4 regions of the Alsobacter sp. P4_H11 genome follow, and region 3 is predicted to be linked to each of the others. Evidence: predicted binding sites of a transcription regulator. Region 3 holds the regulator's gene; each other region holds the start of a gene.
The links. Region 3 encodes LexA, which represses DNA repair genes until DNA is damaged. Its sites were predicted from a motif close to TGTTCNNNNTGTGTTCNG; they were not measured.
Positions count from the first base shown of each region.

Region 1: the regulator LexA is predicted to act here: its motif matches at 1,818-1,835, upstream of AC1DSZ_RS20960 (PA0069 family radical SAM protein).
Region 2: the regulator LexA is predicted to act here: its motif matches at 2,321-2,338, upstream of recA (recombinase RecA).
Region 4: the regulator LexA is predicted to act here: its motif matches at 2,160-2,177, upstream of AC1DSZ_RS23160 (ATP-dependent helicase).

Region 1 is NZ_JBFUKI010000013.1:171,659-176,429, forward strand. Features, by position in the region: gene ypfJ (KPN_02809 family neutral zinc metallopeptidase) at 86-988, shown strand; gene AC1DSZ_RS20955 (glycosyltransferase) at 1,196-1,720, opposite strand; gene AC1DSZ_RS20960 (PA0069 family radical SAM protein) at 1,896-3,032, shown strand; gene AC1DSZ_RS20965 (VOC family protein) at 3,287-3,742, shown strand; gene AC1DSZ_RS20970 (ribonuclease HII) at 3,812-4,462, shown strand; gene AC1DSZ_RS20975 (DNA methyltransferase) at 4,593-4,771, shown strand, end outside.
Region 2 is NZ_JBFUKI010000019.1:57,164-61,934, reverse strand. Features, by position in the region: gene alaS (alanine--tRNA ligase) at 1-610, opposite strand, end outside; gene recA (recombinase RecA) at 1,153-2,238, opposite strand; gene cckA (cell cycle histidine kinase CckA) at 2,717-4,771, opposite strand, start outside.
Region 3 is NZ_JBFUKI010000005.1:359,534-364,304, forward strand. Features, by position in the region: gene AC1DSZ_RS11290 (molybdopterin molybdotransferase MoeA) at 1-1,106, shown strand, start outside; gene lexA (transcriptional repressor LexA) at 1,246-1,947, shown strand; gene AC1DSZ_RS11300 (ComEC/Rec2 family competence protein) at 2,030-4,399, opposite strand; gene gltX (glutamate--tRNA ligase) at 4,527-4,771, shown strand, end outside.
Region 4 is NZ_JBFUKI010000018.1:4,506-9,276, reverse strand. Features, by position in the region: gene AC1DSZ_RS23175 (hypothetical protein) at 271-1,041, shown strand; gene AC1DSZ_RS23170 (hypothetical protein) at 1,038-1,496, shown strand; gene AC1DSZ_RS23165 (hypothetical protein) at 1,483-1,899, shown strand; gene AC1DSZ_RS23160 (ATP-dependent helicase) at 2,247-4,304, shown strand; gene AC1DSZ_RS23155 (hypothetical protein) at 4,577-4,771, opposite strand, start outside.

The DNA.
Region 1 (4,771 bases), on a different contig from region 3:
TCCCTCTTGCAACCAACACCCCGCTCACGCCATTTGTGCCTGAGACTGCGCGGAACGGACCCGCCGCGCCCTGAGGGGAAACGCCATGCGTTGGGATGATCTGCGCACTTCCGAGAACGTCGAGGACCGCCGCGGCGACGGCGGCGGCTTTGGCGGCGGCGGGGGAAGCGGCTTCGGCCTCGGCGGCGGCCGCCTCGGCATCGGCGCGATCGTGGTGCTCAGCCTCGCCGGCTGGGCGCTCGGCATCGACCCGCGCATCCTCATCGGCGGCGCCGAGATGGTGACCGGCGGCCGCGCCCCCACGCAGGAATCCCGCTCCGGACCCACCAGCCAGCCGACGGACGATTCCGGTCGCTTCGTCGCCAAGATCCTGGGCGAGACCGAGGATGTCTGGTCGCAGCTCATGCCCGCGCAGGCGAACCGCGAATACCGGGCCCCGCGCCTCGTGCTGTTTTCCCGCGCCACGCAGTCGGCCTGCGGCTCGGCGCAGTCCGCCATGGGGCCGTTCTACTGCCCGCTGGACCAGAAGGTGTATCTCGACACGTCCTTCTTCCAGGACATGCAGCGCCGCTTCGGCGGCGGCGGCGACTTCGCCTACGCGTATGTGATCGCGCACGAGGTCGGCCACCACGTCGAAAACCTGCTCGGCATCTTGCCCAAGGTGCAGGAGGCGCAGCGCCGCTCCGGCGACAAGGCTCAGGCCAACAACCTCTCGGTGCGCGTCGAGCTGATGGCCGACTGCCTCGCGGGCGTCTGGGCCGCCAAGATGAACGAGAAGCGCCGCAACATTGACGAGAACGACGTCCGCAACGCCGTGAACGCCGCGACCGCCATCGGCGACGACCGGCTGCAGAAGCAAGGGCAGGGCTACGCCGTGCCCGACAGCTTCACGCATGGCTCCTCCGAGCAGCGCGTCCGCTGGCTCATGACCGGCCTGAAGAGCGGCGACCTGCGCACCTGCAACACCTTCCAGACGCAACGTCTCTGAGCCGACGCAGGGAGCGGGAGAGCGCCACGCTTTCAGGCCAAACGCCAACTCTCCACCGTCATCCCCGGCGGCGCGCAGCGCCGGGAAGGGGATCCAGGGGCCACAGGCTCGGTTGCTCTGGATCCCTTCCCCTCCGCGGCTTCGCCTCTCCGGCCGGGGATGACGGCGGGAAACTAACAACCCGATAGGACGCCGCTGCGGGGGCGACTACCTCCGGCTTCGCCGGTCGATGATCGGGCTCGACAGCCGCACGGCCCTTGGCGCCGTCCGCCCGGCCGCGAGCCGCGCGGTCGCGACGATGAGCCCCTGCGCCGGGCGGCCGCGCCCGAACAGGCTGGCGCGCCAGTTGGTCATGCCGGCGGCGAGCCTGCCGTGGCCGCCGCGCGGCGCAAGCGAGAACACGGCTGCTTCGCGCTCGCCGTCCGCTCCGGCCACGAAATCGGCCGCCTCCTGCATCCAGCCGCCGGCCGGCACGAGGCCGGGCTCCAGCGTCAGCGTCCAGATCGATCGCGCCCGCGCGGCGGCGGCGGCCAGCATGGCGGCCCGGTCGCCTCGCGCTTCCACGATGCCGCAGCCGGCGGCGTCCGCCACCACGGCCGGGTAGCCCTGGAGGCTCGGCGCCACCAGCCACATCTCGCGCACGACGCCCTCGGCCGCCGCCGGCACGAGCGCCGCCACCGTGTCGAGAAGCGCCGGCTCGTCGTCCAGCACCGGGATGATTACGCTGAGCATCCGCCCCATTAACACGGCGCGGCGGCGGGCTCGACTGCCCGGAAGTGGCAAAACGAGCCTGAAACGCCCAAATTGCGTGCGGAAGCTGCAAAGTGGACGGAACAGAAAAGGAACATCTTGCGCGAAGCGCCGTTCCAGTGTCTGTTCCTCATATGTTCACGGATGGAATCGCCCCATGCTGAAGCTCCGCCCCGAGCCCAGGCCTTTGAACTACCAGATCGGCGACGGCCGGCGCGACCCCGACCCGGTGGACGCCGCGCGCCGCCGCGGCCGCGGCGCCGTCACCAATCGCTCCGGCCGTTACGAGCCGATCGAGCGCGTGGTCGAGGACGACGGCTGGAACAGCCTCGACGAACTTCCGGCTTTCAAGACCGAGGTCACGCTCGAGAAAGCCAGGACGGTGATCACCCGCAACGAGTCGCCCGACATCTCGTTCGACCGCTCGATCAACCCATATCGCGGCTGCGAGCACGGTTGCGTCTACTGCTTCGCCCGGCCGACCCACGCCTATATGGGCCTGTCGCCGGGGCTGGATTTCGAGACCAAGCTCTTCGTCAAGGAGGGCGTGCCCGAGCTTTTGGCGCGCGAACTCTCGGCCGTGGGCTACAATCCGCGCACCATCGCGATCGGCACCAACACGGATCCGTACCAGCCGATCGAGCGCGAGCGGCGGGTGATGCGCTCCGTGCTGGAGGTCTTGGCCCGCGCCAACCACCCGGTCGGCATCGTCACCAAGTCGGCGCTGGTGACGCGCGACATCGACATCCTCGGCCCCATGGCCGAGAAGGGTCTCGCCAAGGTGGCGCTCTCGGTGACGACGCTAGATCCCAAGCTCGCCCGCACGATGGAGCCGCGCGCCTCGACGCCCACGAAGCGCATCGACGCCATCCGGCAGTTGTCCGAAGCCGGCATCCCGGCCTCCGTGATGGTGGCCCCCATCATTCCGTCGCTGAACGATCCCGAGATCGAGAGCATCCTGGAAGCCTGCTATGCGGCCGGCGCGCGCGAGGCCGGCTACGTGCTGCTGCGCCTGCCGCTGGAGGTGCGCGACCTCTTCCGCGAGTGGCTGCTGGAGCACCACCCGGCCAAGCTGCGCCACGTCCTGTCCCTGATCCGCTCCACGCGCGGCGGCAAGGACTACGACGCCAAGTGGGGCGAGCGCATGACCGGCGACGGCCCCTACGCCTGGATGATCGGCCGCCGCTTCGAGATCGCGGCCGAACGCCTCGGCTTCAACAAGCGCCGCCTGAAGCTGCGCACCGACCTGTTCTCCCCGCCCAAGCGGGCAGGGGAGCAGCTGACGCTGTTTTAAGGGAGCGGGCATTCTCCAACGGCCGAACTCGTGAGGCGCCCCCTCCCTATGAGATCAAGTCGCCGGGTGTTTGCGCGTCCTTCTCTCCCGGGAGAAGGTGGCTGCAAAGCAGCCGGATGAGGACTGACGCCTCGTGATTGGCGCCGATGGCGGCCACTTTCGACCTATCAGACCCTCATCCGTCCCTTCGGGCCACCTTCTCCCGAGGGGAGAAGGACGCCAATTCCCAATTTCCCGCAGAGAAGCGATCCCTCATGCCCGTGCCGCCCCGCGTCAGCCTGATCACCCTCGCGGTCGCGGACGTGGCCCGCTCCACGGCGTTCTACGCCACGCTGGGCTGGCCGCTGTCCTTCGCCAGCCAGGCGGAGGTGTCGTTCTTCGATCTCGACGGCATGGTGCTGTCGCTTTACGGCCGCGACGCGCTCGCGGCGGATCTCGGGCTGCAACCGGCCGCCCCGTCGCCGCCCGGCTCAGCGCCGTCTTTCACGCTGGCGCAGAACCAGCGCAGCCGCGAGGCCGTCGACCGCGTGCTGGCGGAGGCCGCCGCGGCCGGCGGGACCCAGCTGAAGGCGGGCCACGAGACCGATTGGGGCGGCTATGTCGGCTATGTTGCCGACCCCGATGGCCATGTCTGGGAGATCGCCCATAATCCGCACTGGCCGCTGGACGCGTCAGGCCGCATCGTGCTGCCCGGCCCCGACGGCGCCTAGGCGCGAGGAAAACGGGGACTGCGGCGCTCCGGCTCTTGCCCGCCGGCGCGATCCGGCGAGGATGGCGCGATGTCGCGAATCGCCTCCGCGCCCCCCGCGCCCCAGACCACGCCAGACTTCAAGCGCGAGCGCGCCCTGATGCGCGACGGCTACGCCATCGTGGCGGGCGTCGACGAAGCCGGCCGCGGCCCGCTCGCCGGCCCGGTCGTCGCGAGCGCCGTGGTGCTCAACCCGCGCCGCATTCCCAAGGGTCTCGCCGACTCCAAGATGCTGGCGGCCGCGCGGCGCGAGGAACTGTTCGAGGAAATCCTCGCCAGCGCGGACGTGGCCGTCTGCTCCATGTCGGCCGCCGCCATCGACGCCACCGACATTCGCAAGGCGACCCTGGAGGCCATGCGCCGCGCGCTCTCCGGCCTCGCGGCCCGGCCCGACTACATCCTGGTGGACGGCCGCGACCTGCCGCGCTGGGAGGGCCCCGGCGAAGCGGTGATCAAGGGCGACATGCTGGTGTGCTCCATCGCGGCCGCCTCCATCGTCGCCAAGGTCACGCGCGACCGGCTGATGAGCCGATTGGGAGCAGCCTATCCGGATTACGGCTTCGAGCGGCATGCCGGCTATGGAACGGCCGCGCACCGCGCCGCATTGGCTGCGGTGGGACCGTGTCCCTTTCATCGCTTCACATTCTCGCCCCTCGGCGGCGCAGCCGTTAATGAAGAATAAACCATAGAATAGGCAGGAATTGCCTAGCGTTGTTCTTATTCGAGACGAATTTTTTTCAACTTGGAAACTTCGCTTTTACCTTGGCGCCCGCATCTTCGCATCTGTTCGGTTGCGTAAATGGTGCTGTGTCATGGGTGCCCAGCGTACCGAGGCAGTCGACGTCGGATCCCGGAATAAGGTCTCGCGTACCGGGAGTCCGTCGTCGCCACCTCGGGTGGGAGGCTCTGTTCTCCCCTTAGATACGGTTATGGTCGGCGACTGCGTCGCCGAGCTCGCCAAATTGCCGGACGCCAGCGTTGACCTGGTTTT
Region 2 (4,771 bases), on a different contig from region 3:
GGTTCCAGATCTCGATGAAACGGTCGCCATCCTCGTCGGGCGAGCCGGGCGGTCCGCCCGGAATGTGGTCGCCGTGGTCGTAGAAGATTTCCGAGCACGGGCCGCAGGGGCCGGTGTCGCCCATCGCCCAGAAATTGTCCGAGGTCGCGATGCGGATGATCTTGGAGTCCGACAGGCCCGCGATGCGCTTCCACAGCGCGTGCGCCTCGTCGTCCTCATGGTAGACCGTGACCATGAGCTTGTCGGCCGGCAGCCCGTATTCCTTGGTGACGAGGTTCCAGGCAAGCTCGATCGCCTGTTCCTTGAAGTAGTCGCCGAACGAGAAGTTGCCGAGCATCTCGAAGAAGGTGTGATGCCGGGCCGTATAGCCGACATTGTCGAGGTCGTTGTGCTTGCCGCCGGCGCGCACGCATTTCTGCGACGTCACGGCGCGCGAATAGGGCCGCTTCTCGACGCCCGTGAAGACGTTCTTGAACTGCACCATGCCGGCATTGGTGAACATCAGCGTCGGGTCGTTGCGCGGCACCAGCGGGCTCGACGGCACCACCTCGTGGCCATGCTTGGCGAAGTAATCCAGGAAGGTGGATCGGATCTCGTTGACGCCGCTCATGTGTCGCTCGATTTGGGCGGCCGCGGGCCGCCGAAGCTGATCTCGCGGCGTTTGTAGAGCATGCCGCCGCAAAGTGGAAACCGGTTTCGCAGGCTGGCGCAAGCGCTGCCGGGATGGGACGTTCCGGTGATGACATTCGGGGTGTTGCTCCCCTCTCTCCGTCATCCCCGGCGGCGCGCAGCGCCGGGAAGCGGATCCAGGAGCGAGCGCCTTTGCTCTGGATCCCCTTCCCGACCTGCTGCGCAGGTCGCCGGGGATGACGGAGGCAAGGCGCCCAACGCTCCCGGCCGTTACACGACTTTCCAGGACCCCTCCCGTCATTGCGAGCGCAGKGAAGCAATCCAGGTGGTTAGGGTTGGCCCCGGCGCCGGGCCAAGCGCCCGGCGTCAGCTGGATTGCTTCGCTGGCGCTCGCAATGACGGCGAGGGTGTGGGGAGCGTCGCGGCCCTCCCCTCCCCCCAAGGAGGACGCCTATCTTCAAACGCAAACGGCGTCTCCGTTGGGAGACGCCGTCATGACGGGGAGATGCGTGGGCCGGGGGCTCAGGCTTGGCCTTCGTCCAGGTCCTCGGCGGTGGGTTCCACCACGTCGAGGATGCGCTCGGCGAGGAGGCCGGAGTTCTGGCGGATCTGGGATTCGATCTTGGCGGCGACGTCCGGGTTCTGCTTCAGGAACGTCTTGGCGTTCTCGCGGCCCTGGCCGAGGCGCTGGCTGTCATACGAGAACCAGGCGCCAGACTTCTCGACGATGCCGGCCTTGACGCCGAGATCGACGAGTTCGCCCACCTTGGAGACGCCTTCGCCATACATGATGTCGAACTCGACCTGCTTGAACGGCGGCGCGACCTTGTTCTTCACCACCTTCACGCGGGTCGTGTTGCCGGTGACCTCCTCGCGGTCCTTGATGGAGCCGATGCGGCGGATGTCGAGGCGCACGGAGGCGTAGAACTTCAGCGCGTTGCCGCCCGTGGTGGTCTCGGGCGAGCCATACATCACGCCGATCTTCATGCGGATCTGGTTGATGAAGATGACCATGCAGTTCGACCGCGAGATCGACGCCGTGAGCTTGCGCAGGGCCTGGCTCATCAGGCGCGCCTGGAGGCCGGGCTGCACGTCGCCCATCTCGCCCTCGATCTCGGCGCGCGGCGTGAGCGCGGCGACCGAATCGATCACCAGCACGTCGATCGCGCCCGAGCGCACCAGCGTGTCGGTGATCTCCAGCGCCTGCTCGCCCGTGTCCGGCTGCGAGATCAGCAGGTCTTCCAGGTTCACGCCGAGCTTGCGGGCGTAGACCGGATCGAGCGCATGCTCGGCGTCGATGAAGCCGCAGACGCCGCCCTTCTTCTGGGCCTCGGCGACGGTGTGCAACGCGAGCGTGGTCTTGCCGGAGGATTCCGGGCCGTAAATTTCCACCACGCGGCCGCGCGGCAGCCCGCCGACGCCCAGCGCGATGTCGAGGCCCAGCGAGCCCGTGGAAATGGTCTCGATCTCGACGGCTTTCTCGTTCTTGCCCAGCCGCATGATCGAGCCCTTGCCGAAAGAGCGTTCGATCTGCGAGAGCGCGGCGTCCAGCGCCTTGGCCTTGTCCATGGATTGCCCTTCGACGAGTCGGAGAGAAGATTGCGACATTGCAGGCGATCCTTATGGCACGAGCGAGAAACGAGTCTCAACCGAGACAGACTGAAATGATCACGATTTGTTCTCACTCGCAAGTTCTTTTTTTGTTCTACCAAATGCAACCTGGCGCAAGGCTGAAGTGGAGCGAGCGGCAGCGCCTCCGCGCCGTCATCGCGAGCAGAAGGCGAAGCAATCCACCTAGCGGCGGGGCTACCCCCAGCCGCACAGGCGCACCGCCGTGGATTGCTTCGTAGCTGCGTTCCTCGCAATGACGGGCTGTTGAGTTAGTAGCCCCTCATCCGGCCCTTCGGGCTGCCTTCTCCCCGTACCGGGGCGAAGGGTAGCGGCGGCGCCATGGGCGCGATCGGCCCCCTCTCCCCGGGACGGGGAGAGGGCTGGGGTGAGGGTGGGCGTGCGCCTCGTGAGGAGGCCAGATCGGCCCCTCATCCGGCCCTTCGGGCCACCTTCTCCCCGTACCGGGGAGAAGGGCTCACCCCAGCGCCGTCTTCACCGCCTCAATCAATTGCTTCAGCGTGAACGGCTTCGGCAGGAACGAGAATTCCTCGCCGTCCGGCAGGTTCTTGCTGAAGGCTTCCTCGGCGTAGCCGGAGACGAAGATCACCTTGGCCTTGCCGTCGCGCTTGCGCAGTTCGCGCAAGAGGCTGGGGCCGTCCATCTCGGGCATCACGACGTCCGAGACGACGAGGTCGATCTTGCCGCCCTGCTCGTCGAACACCTGCAGGGCTTCGACGCCGGAGGCGGCCTCCAGCACCGTGTAGCCGCGCTGGGCGAGCGCGCGGGCCCCGAAGGCGCGCACGGCCTCCTCGTCCTCGACCAGCAGCACCACGCCATGGCCGGTGAGGTCGGCGGTGGGCTTGGGCTTGGCGCCGGGCGCAAGGGCCTTCTCGGGCTTGGCGGCCGGCAGGTCGTCGGCGTGCTCCTCGCCGGAGTGGCGGGGCAGGTAGATGCGGAAGGTGGTGCCGCGGTCCACCACGCTGTCGCAGAAGATGTAGCCGCCCGACTGCTTCACGAAGCCGTAGACCATGGAGAGGCCGAGCCCGGTGCCCTTGCCGACTTCCTTGGTGGTGAAGAAGGGCTGGAAGATCTTGTCGATGATCTCCTGCGGGATGCCGGTGCCCGAATCCTGGATCTCGATCAGCACGTAGTCGGCCGCCGGCATCACCTGCTCGCCGGCCGTCACCGGCTCGGTGGCGTGCACGTTGGAGGTGCGGATAGAGAGGCGTCCGCCATCCGGCATGGCGTCGCGGGCGTTCACGGCGAGGTTGACCACCACCTGCTCGAACTGGGTGAGGTCGGCCCGCACGGCCCAGAGATCGCGGCCGTGGCGCACGTCGAGCTCGACGCGCTCGCCCAGCAGCCGCTTCAGCAGCATGCCGAGATCCGACAAAACCTCGCCGAAATGCATCACCTGCGGGCGCAGCGTCTGCCGGCGCGAGAACGCCAGCAGCTGGCGCACGAGGCCGGCCGCCCGGTTGGCGTTCTGCTTGATCTGCATGATGTCCTGGAAGGACGGATCGGTCGGCCGGTGGTTCACGAGCAGCAGGTCGGCATAGCCCATGATGCCCTGCAGCACGTTGTTGAAGTCGTGCGCGACGCCGCCCGCGAGCTCGCCCACGGCCTGCATCTTCTGCGCCTGGGCGAACTGCGCCTCCAGGGCGCGCTGCTCGGTGGTGTCGAGCGCGTACACGATGGCGGCCTCGCCGTCCTCGGCCTCGTTCTCCACCGTGGTGACGAAGAAGCGGGCCGAGCGTGTGCCCTCCCCGGCCAGCGCCAGGTCGATGGGGGCGATGTCGCCGCGCCCGGCCGCCGCCGACGCAATGGCGGCCGTGAGCTGCTCGCGGTCGCGCTCGCCCACCACGGCCAGCATGGAGCGCGGGGCGGAGCCGTCATGGCCCTTGAAGGCGCTGCCGAACAGCTTGGCGAAGGGGCCGTTGGTGCGCGCGATGCGGCCGTGCCGGTCGATGGTCGCGATGGCGAGCGGGGTGTTGTTGAAGAAGCGCGCGAAGCGCACCTCGGCGGCGCGCTGGCCCTCGGCCACGTCCTCGCCGGCCGAGCGGTTCAACGCCAGCGTGCGCGATGGGCCGGGCGTGCCGTCATACGCGTAGGCGACGCTGTGGAAAAGCCGCACGGGCAGCGACTGGCCGCCGCGCCGGCGCAGGTCGAGGTCGTGGATCTCGGTGCGCACCTCGCCGGCGCCGCCCATGACGCCCGACAGGAGCGCCGCGCCGTCGCCGGGCACGAGGTCGGAGAGCTTCAACCCGCCGGAGCCGAACTGCGCGAGGTCGTAGTCGAGCCAGCCCGCCAGCGTGGCGTTCATGTAGATCACGTCGCCGGCGGCGTCGATGGAGAGGAAGCCGGCCGGGGCGTGGTCGAGGTAGTCGATGGCGTGCTGGAGTTCCTGGAAGACGTTTTCCTGGCGCTCGCGCTCGCGGGTCACGTCCGCGATGGTCCACAGCGTGGCGCGCCGGCCGCTCGGGCGGTCCACCGGGCGCACGCGGACGCGGTACCACGCCACCCCGTCCAG
Region 3 (4,771 bases):
CTCTGGCGGCGCCGCTCGCCGCCACCCGCACCCAGCCGCCCTTCCCGGCCTCCGCGATGGACGGCTACGCGGTCCGCGCCGCCGACGCCTTCGTGGGCGCGACCCTGCGGGTGATCGGCAAGGCGCCGGCCGGCCGGGCCTTCCCGGGCGCGGTGGGGCCCGGCGAAGCCGTCCGCATCTTCACGGGCGCGCCGGTGCCGGAGGGCGCGGACGCGATCCTGATCCAGGAGAACGCGACGGCCGACCGCGACGCCGTGACGGTGCGCGAGGCCGTGCAGGCGGGCGCCTTCGTGCGGCCGGCCGGGCTCGATTTCAGCGCCGGCGAAGAGCTTCTCGCCGCCGGGCACAGGCTGAACCCGCGCACCGTGGCGCTGGCGGCCGCCATGGGCCTGCCGCGCCTCTCCGTTCGCCGAAAACCACGCGTCGCCATCCTGGCCACGGGCGACGAACTCGTGCGCCCCGGCGCAGCCGCGCGCCCGGACCAGATCGTGACGTCCAACTCCTACGCGCTCGCGGCGATCGCCCGCCGGGCCGGCGGCGAGCCCATCGATCTCGGCATCGCGGGCGACAGCTTCGCGGCGCTGGAAGGCGCGATCGAGACCGCGCTCGCGCAAGGCGCGGACGTGCTCGTCACGCTGGGCGGCGCATCGGTCGGCGACCACGATCTCGTCCAGTCCGCCCTCACCCAGCGCGGCATGCAGCTTGGTTTCTGGCGCATCGCGATGCGGCCGGGCAAGCCGCTGATCTTCGGCCAGATGGGCGCGATGCGCATTCTCGGCCTGCCGGGAAACCCCGTCGCCTCCATCCTGTGCGGGCGCCTGTTCCTGGTTCCGCTGTTGCGCGCCCTGCAGGGCGACCCGCAAGCGGGCGATGACCCGACCGAGCCCGGGCTGCTGGGCGTCGACGTGCCGGCCAATGACGGTCGCCAGGACTACCTGCGCGCCAGGTTCGAGCCCGGCCCCGATGGACGCCCGGTGGCCTATCCGGCCGCCGTCCAGGACTCGTCCATGCTGCGCATCCTCGCGCAGGCTGACGGGCTGGTGCTGCGCGCGCCGCACGCCCCCGCCGCAAAGGCCGGCGAGCCTTGCCGCGTGATCCGCTTCTGATCGACTCGGGTTGGCGAAATTGCAACTTTTGAACCAGCACGATTGCGGAACACAGAATGAACATGTATGGTTTGTTCGTGATTTGTTTTGACTGAGTCGGGCGCAGGCGCCCGATGGTCCATCAGGGCGGGATCGGGCGATGTTGACGCGAAAGCAGCATGAACTTCTGCGCTTCATTCATGACCGCCTGCGGGAGGACGGGGTGCCGCCCTCCTTCGACGAGATGAAGGAAGCGCTGGAGCTGCGCTCCAAGTCTGGCATCCACCGGCTCATCATGGCGCTGGAGGAGCGTGGCTTCATTCGCCGCCTGCCCAACCGGGCGCGCGCCCTCGAGGTGCTGCGCATGCCCGAGCAGTCCCTGCCCGGCGCAGCGCCGCGCGGACGGTTCAGCCCGAGCGTGATCGAGGGCAATCTCGGCAAGGTGCGCCCGAAGTCGCCGCTGGGCGAAGAGGCGAACCAGAACGTGGCGGTGCCTGTGATGGGACGCATCGCGGCCGGCACGCCGATCTCGGCCATCCAGTCGCGCAGCCACACGATCAGCCTCCCGCCGGACCTCCTGTCCACGGGCGAGCACTACGCCCTCGAGGTGCGCGGCGACTCGATGGTGGACGCCGGCATCCTGGACGGCGACACCGTGGTGATCCGCAAGCAGGACAACGCCAACAGCGGCGACATCATCGTGGCGCTGATCGACGACGAGGAAGCCACCTTGAAGCGGCTTCGGCGCAAGGGATCGTCCATTGCGCTGGAGGCCGCCAACCCGGCCTACGAGACGCGGGTGCTCGGCCCCGACCGGGTGCAGATCCAGGGCAAGCTTGTGAGCCTCGTCCGGAAATACTGAGGCGCGACGCCCGGCCTCGGCAGCGCGCCAGGCCGACTGGCGGGAGCCTTACACGGTGAGCGCCGGTCAAGCGCGGTCTGGCTCACGGCTCCGCCGGCGGGCCGGGATCGTCAGGATCGTCGACGGCTGGAGCGGCTCCGCCGCCGGGCGTCGCGGGCGCTGAGCGTGCAGCTTTCGCCGCCGCTGCCGTGGGTTCAGCCGGCTTCCTGACCGGAGGGTGCGGCAGCCACGGCCGGTCCCGCAACGCCGTGCGTTCGCTCGCCGCCATGAAGCCGTCCGCCGTTGCGGTGAGCGCCGTGGCGCCGGCGACCGAGAGGCGGGTGCGGTCCATCACGAGCGGCTTGTCGCACCAGGGCGGCGCCTGCAGCGGCGTCACGATCACGGCCGCGCGGCGGCAGTCCTCCTCGAAAGCCCCGGCGACCAGCACTTGCGACACCGCGCGCCCGTCCGGCAGGCGCACTACGCAGCCGAGCGGGTCGCAACGCGCGCCCGCGCCCAGCGTGGCGTCGCCGGCGTTTCGCACGTCTCCGTCGGCGCGCAGCCACTGCTCGGTCACGAAGGCGCCGGCCTGCCGGCCGACCAGCACGAGGCGCCCGTCCGGGCCGCGCACCGCCAGGGCGCGGCCATCGCGCGCCATCACGATGTCGGGCGCCTGCGCGGAGGCGGCCAGCCCGGCCCCGAGCAGCGCCAGCGGAACGCTGGCCCAGCGCAGGGCGGTGCGCCATAGCGTCAGCCACAGCAGCGCCATCGTCAGGCAGAGCACCGCCGCCATGCCGAAGGCGGGGATGGCCTGGGTGGAGCCCGGCCAGGCGCGCACCCTCGCGGAAATGCGCAGCATGCCCTCCACGCCGAGGCCCATGATCTGCCAGATCGGCCCATCGAGCCCGAACGGGTAGGCGATCGCGCCCAGCAGCGCGGCCGGCATCACCACCAGCGACACCAGCGGCAGCGTCAGGGCGTTGCCGACCAGCCCGAAGGGCGTGTAGCGCTGGAAATGGTAGAGCCCATAGGCGCCCGTGGCGGCCTCAGCGACGAGGGTGGACAGCACGGTGCCGACCGCATGGTGGCGCAAGCCGTCCAGGATTCTCGCCGGCCAGCCCTTCGCGGGCGCCTTGGCGGGCGGTGGGGCGAGACCCAGCCCGACAAAGGTCCCGGCCTCGGGATCCGAGCCGGCCCCGCCCGGCCGCTCGAAAACGGCGATCAGCGCCGCCACGGCCGCGAATGACATCTGGAAGCCGGGCGCCAGCGCGCTCTCGGGCTCGATCAGCAGGAGCAGCAGCGCCGCAAGGGCAAGATTGCGCATGGAGAGCGCCGGCCGGTCCACCAGGATGGCGCCCAGCAGCACCAGCGTCATCACGAGCGAGCGCACGGTGGCGACGTCGCCGCCCGCGAACACCGTGTAGCCGGCGCCGGCCAGCATGGCGCAGAGCGCGGCCCATTTCTTGATCGGGCGGCGCAAGGCCAGCCCCGGCGAGAGCGCCAGGGCGGCGCGCACCAGCCAGAACACCATGCCGGCGGCCAGCACCAGATGAAGCCCCGAGATTGACACCACGTGGTAGATGCCGGCGGCGCGCAGATCGTCGTTGACGGCCTCCGGGATGAGCCCGCGCTTGCCCGTCACCAGTGCGGCCGCGACGCCGCCCGCCGCCCCGCCGATGCTGCGGGCGATGCGCTCGGTCATGTCGTTGCGGGCGCGGTCGATGGCCGCGAAGACACGCAGGTCAAGCGGAAGGGCCGCCGGCGCCGGGTCGAGCTCGATCTTGCCGGCCAGCGAACCCACCGCCCCGATCGCGCCGAAAAAAGCGTCGCGGGCGAAATTGTAGCCGCCAGGGCGCGACGGCTCGGGCGGCGGCAGGAGCCGGGCGGTGGCGCGGATCGTTTCGCCGGGCTTCACGGTCGGGTGGTTCGGGGTCGTCACCCGCACGCGGTAGGGCAGCGCGGCGGGCTCCACGCCTTCCATGGCGATGACGCGGATCATCAGCCTGCCGCCGGCGATGCGGGTGTCCATGCCCTCGACGACGCCCGTGAGCTTTCCGACGCGGACCCGGTCGAGCACGGGCGCGGCCATCAGGCGCGTGCGCAGCGTCGCGGCGAAAAAGCCCGCCGCCACGGCCAGCAGCGCGATCGCGACGCCGGAACCGGCGCGCGAGCGAAGCCGCAGCGCCATCGCGGCGCCGGCCGCGATCGCTGCCGTGACTCCCGGCGCCCAGAGCGACGGCTCCTGGTCGGCCGAGAAGTACAGCAGCACGCCGAGGCCGACCGCGACGGGCAGCCACAGGAAGAGCCGCCGCTCCTCGATCTCCTGCTCGAACAACCCGCGGATATGCGCGAGGCCGCCCGCGACGGCCTCGCCCCAGGCGGCCCAGCCGCCGCCGACGCCGGACAGCCGCCCGCCGCGCAGCGCCTGCGCGGCAGCCCTGCCCCGGCCCGATGGCCAGCCGCCCTCCCCCATGCCCGCAAGCCCCGCGCGCGGCGCCCTTAACCTCGCCGGACATTGATGCTACAGCACCGCCTCTTGCGGACCAGCGACGGGCAGTTGCATCGTCCGCCATCCTCTTTTTTTAGAGACGCTCCGCCCGATGTCCGCACCCGTCGTGACCCGCTTCGCCCCCTCGCCGACCGGCTTCCTGCATATCGGCGGCGGCCGCACCGCCCTTTTCAACTGGCTCTACGCCAAGCGCCTGGGCGGCAAGATGCTGCTGCGCATCGAGGACACCGACCGGGAGCGCTCCACCGAGCCCGCCATCGCGGCGATCATCGACGGGCTGCAATGGCTCGGCATCACGTGGGACGGCGACGTCGTGCACCAGTTCGCCCGCGCGGC
Region 4 (4,771 bases), on a different contig from region 3:
GTTACGACGCCGACGAAGGGTAGCCGGCATCTCCAAAATCCGAACACTACAGTGTTGGAATCGCATTCCCATGAAGAGCGATAGCGTCAGCGTTACGTTACTGGTTCTTCTAATAGTAATCTCGTAACGGGTAGTGTCCGGATTTTGAGCGACACGAGCCACCATCCCCTATCGAATCCGTCGGTGGAAAACTAAGTGGCAGCCGCCTCATCAGCTGCACAGCTTCAGCTCCGGTCGTATGTTCCTTCGAGAGACTCAATGGGGCTGATAATGAATAAGACCATGCTCATAGCAGGCGTCGCACTCTGCACGTTGGCAGGCTGCAACACTGTTCAGACAACGCGTTTTCAAGCGGCCGCCAATCAGCAGGCAATGGTTCGGGATGGCCGACCGGCGATCGTGTCGAAAAAGCCCAAGTCCATTGTCCTTGTGTCGCCCGCGGCTCGTGTCGAACAAGGGGGCGCACGGACCGCGTTTGTGGTTGGGATCACCAACATCTCCCGAGCGCCGATCGACTTCAAAGTCGAGAGCGTGAGCGTCTATCAGACGAAGGATGGCCAGATCGTCCAGCCGCTGAAGGTCATCACCTATGAGCAGCTAGTTCAGGAAGAGAAAACGCGCCAGGTTGTGTCTGCTCTCCTGGTCGGTGTCGCAGCCGCAGGAAACGCCTATTCAGCCTCGCAAGCCGGCCGAGGCTACGCATCCGCCAACGTCTACACGCCACGGGGCGGCGTCTACCACGTTTCCGGCACCTACTACGATCCGACGGCAGCCGCCATCGCCCAATCCAACGCAAGCGCTCAGAATGCAGCGATGATCGCAAACACCGTGGAAGCCGGTCAGAGAAACATGGCTGCCCTCGAGCAAGCTGTCGTGAAGGACAACACCTTGTTGCCGGGCGAGTGGTACGGTGGCCAGTTGCACTTCCAGGCGCCGACCGTGGAGAGCCACGACTCACCCAAGAGCTTCACGATCGGAATCAAGATTGGCGATGAAGTTCACGAGATCGATGTCGTTCAGGAGGTGAAGAGCACCTCGTGAGTGAACTCTGCGAAGCGCCAAGGACAATTGCAAGGGCCGCGACATCGCACATTCACCTTGAAACCAAGTTGCTCTGGCTCTTCGGCCGACAAGCTTTGACTGTGCTTAAGATTCCAATCATTCTTGCGGGAAACCGTTGGGATTGTGTCGTGAATATTTTTCTAAGCTACTGCGCTTTGTTCAGCCTTACTCTGGTGGCAGGTGGAAGCGCGACTGCGGCGAGTTTTGAAACAAAGCCTCTCAACAACGGTGGCACGCTGATCTTCGTAGAAGGTGAGCTGGCGCTTGGGGACGAGAAGAGCTTCGCCAACATCGCGGTGGCGGCCGAGAGCGGAGTCGTGGTCTTCAAGAGCAACGGCGGCAATCTGGTTGCTGGAATTTCCATCGGTAAGGCCATCCGCCTAAAGGGCTTCGCCACTTACGTGCCCGATGGAGTAGATTGTGCTTCGGCATAAGTCCGAACAGCCCAAGAGACAGAAAGCCTTTGAGCTGCACGTTGAGTTGACCGACCCAAAGGACCGAAAGCTCGCCCAGGTGTTTCTGTTCCATGGCGAATGGGCCGTGGACGGGCCATTTGCGCTTTTTGACGACGATCAGATCGCCGGCGTCGAATTTGTCGCAAAACCTGCCGAGCCGACAAACCAGGGTTGGGAGGGTATCGGCACGGCCAGCCGGATTTTTAGCAGCTTCTACGCCGACCAGACGATCGATGGCGACCAAGTTATCCATCTCGATGGCGAACCGGCGCCGGATTGGTTGGGCCCTCTTGCGAGCTGGGACTTCAAGAACAGCAAGCTACCGCTCCTTCTCGGCCGCGTTCAGCGTTCGGACCGCGTGAAGGCTTCCACTGGTGATTGAGGTCCGCCCGTCTCGACACGATAGTCAGTCATCCCACTCGAAGCAGGCGAGATCGGCTGGGGTCGCGCTTTCCAAAAGGGCGGCGTAGTCGCGAGCATCCGGTTTGAGGCGGAACTCCAACGTCAGCAACTGGCGCTATGCGGACTGCGCTGAATGCGTTCTCCTGACCGTTGAAGACCTCATCACGTCCGCTTCCAGAGCGAAACCAGCGGCGGCTACTGGTCCCTCCATAGGGAAAGCATTGACTAGACGGCCCAATATGTTCCTGTTGCGTTCACCCTCGCAGGCACTCTGCCTCGCTGGGCGAACTGCGTGCGCAACGAACAGCCGGACTACAGACCACCGTCATGAACACCAGCTACCTCGACGCTCTTAATCCAGCTCAGCGCCGCGCTGTTGTGCACGGCGCCGGCTCCGTCGCGGCCTCTCCATTGTTGGTCATCGCAGGCGCCGGCTCGGGAAAGACAAACACGCTTGCGCATCGCGTTGCGCACCTGATGGTCAGCGGCGCCGATCCACGCCGCATACTCCTGATGACCTTCTCGCGTCGGGCGGCGTCTGAGATGGCCAAACGCGTTGAGCGAATCGCACGCAAGGTGCTGGGCGACAGCGCCGGCATCCTCACAGACGCTTTGACCTGGGCCGGCACCTTCCACGGGATTGGGGCGCGACTGCTCCGCGACTGTGCTGATCAGCTCGGGCTCGACCCTTCCTTTACGATCCACGACCGGGAGGACTCGGCCGATCAGATGAATCTGGTTCGACATCAGCTCGGCTTCTCCAGGACGGAGACGCGCTTCCCGACCAAGGGCACGTGCCTGGCGATCTATTCCCGCTGCGTAAACGCCGAGCAGCCGATTGAGGAGGTGCTGGGTCGGTCCTATCCGTGGTGCGTCGCCTGGGCTGCCGAGGTGAAGGAGCTATTCGCGGCTTACGTCGAGGCGAAGCAGAGCCAGAACGTGCTCGACTACGATGACCTGCTGCTCTACTGGGCGCAGGCGATGAGCGACCCCGACCTTGCAGCTGACATCGGGGCACGCTTCGACCACGTCATGGTCGACGAATATCAGGACACCAACAGCCTCCAGTCATCGATCCTGTTGGCCCTCAAGCCAGACGGACGAGGTCTGACTGTGGTGGGCGACGACGCTCAATCGATCTATTCGTTTCGAGCCGCAAGCGTTCGCAACATCCTCGACTTCCCAGCCGCTTTTGCACCGCCAGCGGAGATCATCACGCTCGACCAGAATTACAGGTCAACCAGCGCCATCCTCTCCGCGGCCAACGCCGTGATCGATCTGGCAGCCGAACGCTTCACCAAAAATCTTTGGACGGATCGTGCGACAGGCTCGCCGCCGCAATTGGTGCATGTCCGGGACGAAGCGGATCAGGCGCGCTTTATCGCCGAGACAGTGTTGCAGAACCGGGAGGGCGGATCGGACCTGAAGCAGCAGGCCGTATTGTTCCGCGCTTCACATCACAGCGGCCCTCTCGAAATCGAGCTGACCCGACGCAACATTCCCTTCGTCAAGTTCGGAGGGCTAAAGTTCCTCGACAGCGCGCATATCAAGGACCTGCTCGCCCTGTTGCGGTTCGTCGAAAACCCGCGCGACAAGGTTGCGGGGTTCCGCGTGCTGCAACTCCTGCCAGGCGTGGGCCCGACCTCTGCGCAACGTGTCCTCGACCATATGGCGGAGGCCGCCAAACCGATCGAGGCGCTTCGAGACGCTCCAGCGCCGCCCCGCGCCGGCGAAGACTGGAATGACTTCGTCGCTACCGTTAGCGACCTGCGCTCGGGTTCGGCCGGTTGGCCTGCCGAGATCGAACGCGCCCGGCGTTGGTACGAGCCACAACTGGAGCGCATTCATGAGGATGCCGGAACGAGGCAGGCTGACCTCGTCCAGCTCGAACAGATTGCCAGCGGCTACCCATCCCGTGAGCGCTTCCTCACTGAGCTGACCCTCGACCCACCTGACGCGACCAGCGACCAGGCCGGTGTTCCACATCTCGACGAGGATTACCTCATCCTGTCGACAATCCACTCCGCGAAGGGGCAGGAATGGAAATCCATCTTCGTGATCAACGCAGTCGACGGCTGCATCCCAAGTGATCTCGGAACTGGCGCGAAGGACGAAATTGAGGAGGAGCGGCGGCTGCTGTACGTCGCCATGACACGAGCCAAGGACGATCTCCATCTTCTTGTCCCGCAGCGTTTCTTTACCCATGGCCAATCGTCAACGGGCGACCGTCACGTCTACGCCAACCGTACCCGCTTTATCCCGAATGCGTTGCTCGGCCACTTCGAGCGTGTCGCCTGGCCCGTTGCAGCCCCAGGCATGCCGCGCGCGACATCGAGCGGCCCCAAGGTTGATGTCCGGGCAAAGATGCGCGGGATGTGGCGATAATCTAATGTCCGGCCACCAATCTCAGCGTCCCGGCAACCTTAAATCTTCTTTATTTGACTCACAGCAGACGTGCACGCTGCGGCTCGTTCAGCGCTCGCCAAGAGCATGGGTTTAGGCAACAACCGGGTGAAGCTGCCGTCAAAGCCGGTTGCTAAGACGGGCCCGAACAAGGTCGACGCGTAGCAGTCCTTTTACTTTCGTGTCCCACCTCGGCTGCGATGCAGCAGCGAAATGAGATTTGAAAGAAGCAATCAGTTTAGTTCTCGCGCCGTTTAGAACGTCTTACCGCCCGAGTTCGGTATGATCGGGTTCCCCTCTCGACTACCCGGGCCGTTGCCGCCACGCGGCGTGATCACCCCGGAACGCGGGAACGAACGAGGCGGCACAACGTCGGGAGCCGGGCCCGGGACAGGAGGATTCAGCATTGCCGATCGGGTCGGCATACCGTCCCACCAGACGCAGTTGCC